2 regions of the Sporosarcina sp. CAU 1771 genome follow, and region 2 is predicted to be linked to the other one. Evidence: riboswitches for the same ligand, from Rfam matches in the RefSeq annotation. Region 2 holds a riboswitch; the other holds the start of a gene.
What was found. A riboswitch is a leader RNA that binds a small molecule or an ion and turns the genes downstream of it on or off. The one in region 2 is predicted to bind cobalamin.
Positions count from the first base shown of each region.

Region 1: another riboswitch for cobalamin. It lies ahead of ACXYMX_RS11200 (DUF4430 domain-containing protein); the one in region 2 lies ahead of ACXYMX_RS03425 (ABC transporter substrate-binding protein).

Region 1 is NZ_JBTLRN010000016.1:19,033-23,568, forward strand. It holds gene ACXYMX_RS11200 (DUF4430 domain-containing protein) at 1-2,682, opposite strand, end outside; cobalamin riboswitch at 2,874-3,063, opposite strand; gene ACXYMX_RS11205 (flavin reductase family protein) at 3,414-3,890, opposite strand; gene ACXYMX_RS11210 (betaine/proline/choline family ABC transporter ATP-binding protein) at 4,177-4,536, shown strand, end outside.
Region 2 is NZ_JBTLRN010000002.1:173,424-177,959, reverse strand. It holds gene ACXYMX_RS03435 (adenosylcobinamide amidohydrolase) at 1-163, opposite strand, end outside; gene ACXYMX_RS03430 (FecCD family ABC transporter permease) at 165-1,160, opposite strand; gene ACXYMX_RS03425 (ABC transporter substrate-binding protein) at 1,153-2,151, opposite strand; cobalamin riboswitch at 2,272-2,454, opposite strand; gene argS (arginine--tRNA ligase) at 2,941-4,536, opposite strand, start outside.

The sequences.
Region 1 (4,536 bases), on a different contig from region 2:
ATTGCGCCCTTCGGTTAACAAAGCTGTAAAAGAACCATCTTGATTTGATGTTACTCCATCCGTTGAAAACGTCGCTGTTCCATAAGAAGCCGTGTCTAAACCGTGATTTATTTCTGGGCTAAGCACACTGACCGTGCTACCTTTAGTAGGTGTAAATGTGAAATAAGCACCTGGCTCATCTTTAACGTAATAAACACTATCAATATCTGCATCAAAAATACCGTTTTGAAGGTTCATAATCGCATTGCCTGTTTTACCTTCATTTGCTTTTTGGTTGCGCTCTTGATTACTTTCGATGCCTGTTGAAATGCCTGTTTCACCTTGGCCAACTGTTACAACAAATAGACCGACATTTTCTGGCCAAATTGCACTAAATGCATCATCCGCATCCTTAATGTATGTTGAACCGTTTACTTTCAGCGCATCATAAGTAACTTTTACAATCGCTGTCCCATCTTTTAAGGCCTTTACTGTCGCATAGCTTCCTGGTTTTCCAGGTTCAATTCCCACTACATCATCACCTGTAATAATTTCATAATGAAAATCAGGCTCAAAGAAGTAGTTACTAATGCCTTCAATTAAAGCTTGCCAACTACGTAGAGGAAGTAATTTAAAATCGTCACCTTGATTTAACTTCAAATGATTTTGTTCATTAATATTTAAATATAGGTTGCCTTCGAGATACGTACCTTTATTTAAAATAGCCGTCGGTGGTAAAATATCTAGCTGCTCTTTCGTAATTTCCATTTTTGCATTTTGTGCATTCGCTGCGAAAGTACCTGTATTTGTCAGCTTTCCTTCTTGGTTCACACGGTAATTATAGGTCCCGTTGTTCGAAAGCTTGAATGCATATGTTTTTGTACCATCAGTATTGATTATTGCTTCACTTTCAGGTTGGATTTCCCCAAACGCGATGAAGTGTTTAACTTTTTGCCCCACAAACAATTCAGCTTCCTGTGGAATTGTGAATGTTACATTTCCTGAGAATGGAATTGCCACATTTATTGCTTGGGCTGATGATGCAATTGGTATTGTAATAACATTACTTAACGCAATAAATTCAGTGTGTTTTGCATCAGGTTCAAATGTATAGAAATATGTCTTCCCCGTAAGTGCCAAGACAGGAATTTGACCTTGTGCAGTTACTTCACCAAACTGTAATGACGTATCGTCTGGCGAATTCTGTCCCACTTTGACAGTGTAATCATTGTTTACAGTCCAACCTGCATTACTTGCTTTAAAATTAAGTTGGCGGAATTGAAATTCTTGATTTTCTTCGGCAGTAACTGTTAGTTGCCCGCCACCGACACTGTTATCGTTGCTATCAAAACCTTCATATCGGTAGTTCCCAACTTGTAGAGTTGTTGAATAAACTCTATACGGCCCTTCAACACCATCTCCGATACTGATTTCTTGTTGGTTAGCATCGTAGAGCTTAAGGCTAACTGCCTTAGGTGCAACGGTAAACTTTACTTCACTTTCAACAGATGATCCTGTTTTTAATCCAGCACTTTTTGCCTGATTAAATGCTTCCGTGGCTTGATTTAACGCTAAAACTTTCGCATCAATATTTTCTTGAATTGCTGTTTCATCTGCAATTAGATCCTGAGCAGATAGAATGATATTTACATACGCGTCTAATTCGGCTTGTGTTACCCAATTTTCAGTAGTGTCTATATCTTTTCCGTCTACACTTACTTTTACTAAGTCTTTGTTTTGCTTAGCTTCCTCAATCGCTGTTTGTAATGCTGTTTTATCAACTTCTTCTATTTCTTCTTTTCCATCTAATACATCGGTTAATTTTTCAAGTGCTGCATCGACACCTGCTTGGCTGCTTTCCATATTTATAAGCTGTGCGTATGCCGCATTATAAGCAGACTGTACATTTGCATTTGCTAAAATTTCGTTTTTGTTTGGGGCACTATTAATCTCTGCAACTTTTTCTGTTAGTGCATCTTTGTTGGCTGGATTAATATAACTATCTTCACCACTACCTCCGCCTAAATCACTTCCAAGGCCATGTACTGTAAACTGCCATCTAATGACGTCGCCATCTTCTGGAAACACCTGGGAGGCACCTACAGGGATAAACTCATTATTGACCGCTACCATCCAACCAGACATATTCGTGTAATCATATTGACCTAACCAATCAGATTTCGTTCGCCCATCAATTTGGCCAGATTTATCAAGAATGTATTGTGGAATTTTCACTTCTCCGGGATTTGGATCATAAACAGATGCTAAATAGAAGCTGTCGTCTATAGTTCCAGTGTTGCTATAATTCTCATCCCCTAAAAAGTCAACCAAAACTTGAGCAACTTTATCTCCCTTATTAAAAGGTACTTGAACAGGCTCTTTTATGTATCCTTGTCCTAGGGTAAATTTTTCAACAGAAATCGTCACGTAGCCGGCTGGTTCAGCCTCATCTAGTGCCATAATCTCGATTTTTGCACTATCATCCGTTGTACTTGAGTCGGGCATTTCTGTATCTATCCCGGTATCTATATCGGTGTCTATATCCGACCCTTCTTCATTTTCTTCATCAATAATAGTCGTGGAACTATTGTCCAATTCGTTCGATTCGAACTCCCGTACTTCTGCAATTGCAGCTGGTGATAATAGCGAGAATGATAAGATGAAAATCATTGCTATATTCAACCACTTTTTAAGAATACTCATTTTTTACCTCCTCAAATTTGTTTTACAAACCTGCACCTAACAATCTTCCTATTAGTCACAACACCCCCCATCCCTTGTATAGAAACCAAAAAGCCCTCACCTCCAGAAAAAAGAGATAAGGGCAGATGTATGCTCAATAAATAGACGAATAGATTGAAAGATACACGATGCTACCTTTTTCCTGGAAGGTATAATGCATGGATATCTTGGCAAGTCTCCTGACTTATGGGTTGAATCGTTTCTTCTGCCTTCCCAGTTTTTCAACCAGTGGCTGTGTAGAAGTCACTTCCCAATTACAGTGGCCGGACCGTTCAGGATTTTCACCTGATTCCTTATTAATCTTTTACCCGAAGGCAAAGAACCAAAATAGTTAGTATTTAGTTGTCATTTATTAGTATAGAAGTATTGGGAAATTTATGCAACTTCTATTTTCCCACTCCAAAAACCGTCGATATATTACAATCCGGTCGTTTCCCGCACAAAAAGGATTCCCCATAGAAACATTATTTACCAGAACTCCGTATTTTTTGTGGAAACGCAATGCCAGTGTGTGACATTGACGTTGTTTCAGACGGGACTTAAGTAATGATTCGCCGATATGTGGTGTGATTGCGTCGATATAAGCCCGATATGTGCCGATATACACTCCAAATGCGTCGATAAAACACAATCCTGTTGTTTCCCACATACAAAAAAAGAATGCCTCACGAATGAGACATCCCTCTGTTCAGTTACCACGATCGATTCCAAATAGGCGCTACGCTTGAGAACTTACCTTTGTAATAAGCAAGCGGATTTCCGTCGTCAAATTCCATAGATGTAACTTTCCCCACATAGATTACGTGGTCGCCGCCGTCATATGTCGCCCAAGGTTCGCAGTCTACATACGCTAGTGCGTCTTGTATGCGGTCTCCGTACTTCCCTTTTTCGAATGTAAAAGGTGGCTTATCAAATATCCGACCTGCAAAGTGCATTGCTGTATCTTGTTGGTTTTCTTTAAGAATATTTACAGTGAACGTATTGTCTTTTAAAAAATCGACTGCCTTCGTTGTTCGATCTACTGAAACGAGGACGAGTGGTGGATCAAGTGATACGGATGTAAATGAATTTGCAGTGAAGCCGTGCGTTCCTTGATCCGTTTCACAAGTTACAACTGTTACACCCGTTGCAAAACGTCCCATACAATCCCTAAATTCCTTCGTGTCCAAAGATATCACCCCTCGTGCTTTCTATTACAAATAGTATATGTGTATTTATTTATCTAGTCCATTGAAAATACTTTAAAACAAGAGATTAGCGGGGGAAAACACAGTTATTTATTTACAGGAATCCCTCTACCATACATTTCGTGGTGCGAAATATATATTTTTATGTTATACTGAGGAAGTAAGACATTAATCCGAACACTTTGATTACTCCCTTTTATTTGTATTAACTGCAAAATTAGTGGTTCATTCGGAAATAATATGTTTTTAAATATTATAGGAGGTACTTATGTTAAAGTTTGAAAATGTATCAAAAGTGTACGACGGTGGATTTAAAGCAGTAAAGTCCGTCAACTTTGAAATTGAAGCAGGTGAATTACTTGTCCTTATTGGGCCCAGTGGTTCTGGTAAGTCTACCACAATGAAAATGATCAACCGCATTATCCCCCACACAAGCGGAACAATCTCCATCAACGGCAAGGATATCAAATCCTACAACCAAGCCGAACTTAGAAGAAGCATTGGTTATGTCATTCAACAAATCGGCCTTTTCCCCCATTATACGATTGAAAAAAATATTGCTATCGTTCCTCAACTAAAAGGTTGGAAACAGGACGTTATTCAAGCACGTGTAAAAGAACTTCTTGAA
Region 2 (4,536 bases):
CCTGTGCAGCGAGGATTCCAGAAATCACTTTCAACAGCGTCGACTTTCCACTTCCATTCGGTCCGAGGATACCGAGTACTTCCCCTTTATTCACATGAAATGAAATCGCTTGAACTACAGGTTCTTTGCCGTAACCACCTGAAATATTTTCGACATGCAGCATCTCACATAGCCCCCTTTCTTCTTTGTTTATAAAAGATAAATGCAAATACCGGAGCTCCGATAAATGCGGTAATGACACCAACTGGAAGTTCTGTTGGTGAAATAATTGTGCGTGCCACAAGATCACAAATGATTAGGAGTGACGCCCCATTCATGAAGGATAACGTCAATAAATGACGATGATCGGACCCCCATAATAGACGCGTCATATGAGGTACAACTAAACCTACGAAACCAATTGTTCCTGATACAGCAACTGCCGCGCCCGTTAACACAGACCCACCAATTAAGATCATGAACTTTCGACGTTTCACGTTGACACCTAAATGATGCGCACGTTCTTCACCGAACAACATCGCATTAAGTTCCCTGCGGTTGAACCAAAGCAGCAGGAAACCGATGACGACAAAAGGTAAAATCATATAAACGTAATTCCAACCGCGCATAGATACACTGCCGAGAAGCCAACCAATAATTTGGCGAAGTTCTTCCCCAGTAAGCGCAATCATTAGTGATAAAACCGATCCGAGAAACGAACCGAAAATAATTCCTGTGAGAATAATCGTTTCCATTTTCATCGAGCGGTCAACTAAGCGCGCAAAACCCATGACTAAAAACATCGTTATTGCTGCACCGACCATACTGAATATGGGTAGCGTATATGTACCTAGAAATGGAAGGGAAATGCCAAAAAAGAGTGTCATCACAGCACCAACAGATGCTCCGGATGACACTCCAAGTGTATATGGGTCCGCGAGCGGATTTTTAAGTAGTCCCTGAAAAGCTGCTCCCGATATAGCTAGCGCTGCTCCTACAAGGCCTGCTAACACAACACGTGGCATCCGTATATTCCATAAAATATTCGATGCGACTTCATTCGCTTCCGCATTCCAAAACGTACTGATCGGGATTTTAACTGTCCCGATGGATACCCCGAGCCACACCGCCACAAGAAGCGTGGCAGCGGACACTAGGTAGGCAACGCTTGATTTACTCACCAAATACCTCTGGATAAATGGCTTTTGCAAGTTCTTCCAAGCCTTCTGCTAAACGCGGTGCTGTACGGCTTATTTTGTTTTCATCTAATTGAATCACTTGTTCTTCTTTGATTGCAGTAATTGTGTCGAAACCTGGACGTGCATAAACGTCTTCTACAGCTGTTTCAACGTAGTCATACATCACAATAATAACGTCTGGATTGCGATTCACAATTTCCTCTGGCTCCATAGCGAACCATCCATCTTGGTCAGCTGAAATGTTTTCAACTTTAAGCATTTCAAGCATTTCCTGCATGAATGTGTTTTTTCCTGGCGTATAAATTGACGGTGCAGGAGACGTTTCAACAAATACTGTTTTTTCTATTTCAACATCTGCAATTTTTGCAAGTACTTCTTCCACTTGTGCTTTCATATCTGTAATGATCGCTTCAGCTTCTTCAGTTTTACCTGTTGCTTGTCCAATTGTTTCAATTGCAGCATACGTTTCATCAAAATTGTTTGCAGTTTTCACAACAAACACAGAAACTCCCGCATCTCTAATTTGCTGAAGACCTTCATCGCCCATTCCAAGTCCAGATTCGTGAGCAAAAACGATATCAGGAGTCATGGCAACAATTGCTTCCACATTAAATTCCATGCCGCCAATTTTTTCTTTTTCAAGCGCTTCTGGTGGGTAGTTGTCATAATCATTGACGCCTACAACTTGATCACCAAGACCTAATGCAAACAATGTTTCTGTATTACTTGGAATCATAGATACAATTTTCTCTGGTGCTTTTTCAAATGTAATTTCGTTTCCAACAGCATCTGTTAACGTAATTGGAAATGCTGCTTCTTCGACTACTTCCTCTTCTTCTGGCTTCTCGACTTCAGCTTGTGGCGTTTCATCAACTTCAGGTGTCTCTTCTTTTTCAGTAGAACCTGTTCCACACCCGACTAATAAAAATACTGCTAGCACGGCTAACAACCATAACTTAATTGCTTTACTCATTTTCTTTTCCTCCTGTTTTTTCAAAAAATAAAAACCCCTCGCTTGCACGAAGGATTTGTTAGGGTAAAAATCAGCACATAAAAATATGCAGTTTTACACCAACCTAATCCTCGTAGGTATCAAGGTGACTTCGTAAAGGCAGGTCTCCTGACTTGTGCTCCTAGCGCATCGCATCTTCCCGGAAGTTTCCAGTGATCTAAAACGATTGGCTCACACTTACAGTGGCGGGACCGCGCCGGAATTAAACCGGCTTCCCTTTTAACCCTATCTTGAGAATAGGGCACCTTTACTTTTTTGATTATTTAATTGTTTTCGCCTTTTATTATACTACATTTTTCGCCTTTGTCGATACTGGCTGTTTATTGTTGGTTTTCGGCGCTCGTGTGTCGGTTATCGGCGCTTGCGTCTTGTATATCGGCGACAACTGACCCGATATCGACGTTCCAGCTCCAGATATCGGCGCTTGCAACCGTTATATCGGCGAAACATGACGTTCGCACTATAAATTTCATCAAAAAAAACTGACACACCTCAGTGCGGCAAAGCAATTTACATTTCTTCAGGATCAGATACGCCAATTAGTTTTAACCTGTTCTCTACTATTATATATCGGCGCTCGAGTGTCACTTATCGGCGGTTGCGTCTCATATATCGGCGACAACTGACCCGATATCGACGCTCCAGCTCACGATATCGGCGCTCACAACCGATATATCGGCGAATCATGACATTCGCACTATTAATTTCATCAAAAAAAACTGCCACACCTCAGTGCGGCAGCAAAGAATTTTACATTTTTTCAGGTGCAGATACGCCAATAACTTTTAATGCGTTCGCAATCGTTGTACGAGCGGCTGTTATTAAAGCCAAACGCGCTTCTGATAGCTCAACATTTTCTGGATCCAACACCTTGTCTGCATTGTAAAACGAGTGGAATGCTGCAGCTAGTTCTTGGATATATGTTGCAACACGGTACGGTGAACGAGAGCGCGCAGCATCTGCTACGATACTTGGGAAGTCACCGATTTTCTTTTGTAAATCAATTCCTTTTTCTGATGTCAATAACGCTGTACCTTCTGGGTTCGCAGTAATCTTCATTTCCTCTGCTTGACGTAGAATCGATGAAATTCGAGCATGTGCGTATTGCGCATAGTAAACCGGATTTTCATTTGAATGCGAAACCGCTAAATCTAGGTCGAAGTCCATTTGAGTGTCCCCAGAACGCATAACGAAGAAATAACGAACTGCATCTAGACCCACATCTTCAACGAGTTCACGTAATGTAACCGCCTTACCTGTACGTTTGCTCATCATCATGCGCTCGCCGTCCTTGTATAAGTGAACCATTTGCGCAACGATGACTTCAAGCTTATCGCGGTCATATCCGAGCGCTTCGATTGCAGCTTTCATCCGGGGAATATACCCGTGATGATCCGCACCCCAAATGTTGATGAGCTTGTCGAATCCACGCTGAATTTTATCTTCGTGATAGGCAATGTCTGGCAAGATATACGTGAACGAGCCGTCGTTTTTAATTAACACACGGTCTTTGTCGTCGCCAAACGTAGTTGAACGGAACCAAGTTGCACCGTCTTCTTCAAACACATGGCCATTCGAACGCAATTTCTCTAATGCACTTTCGATTTTTCCGCTTCCGTAGAGACTCGTCTCAGAAAACCAATTGTCGAAAGGTACACGGAAATCTTCCAAATCTTGCTTTAACTTCGCAAGTTCATACGTTAAGCCGTATTCACGGAAAAACGCAAAACGCTCTTCTTTTGATACATCTTTATATTTATCCCCAAATTCTGCAACGAGACGTTTTCCAAGTTCGATGATGTCTTGTCCATGATAGCCGTCTTCTGGCATTTCACACGCTTCACCAAGTGCTTGGAAATAACGTGCTTCAACTGATTTGGCAAGATTGTCAATTTGGTTTCCTGCATCGTTGATGTAATATTCACGTTTCACATCAAAACCTGCCATGTCCAACACATTACATAAAGAATCTCCCACCGATGCACCGCGCGCATGGCCTAAGTGAAGATCTCCTGTTGGATTCGCGGATACGAATTCAACTTGTACTTTTTCTCCAGCGCCTGCATCCGATCGACCGTAGTCTTCACCTTGTTCAAGAACTGTTTTGACTACTTCTTGTAAGTAGTCTTTTTTCAATGTGATGTTAATGAAACCTGGTCCAGCAATTTCAATTTTTTCAATCGATGCACTCACTTTGTCAACATGTTCTACAATCGCTTCAGCAATTGCACGAGGTGGCTTTTTCGCTAGCTTCGTCAATTGCATTGCAATATTCGTAGCGTAGTCTCCATTTTCTTTACTTCTTGGCGTTTCTAAAATAACGGACGGCATATCCGCTTCTTCAAT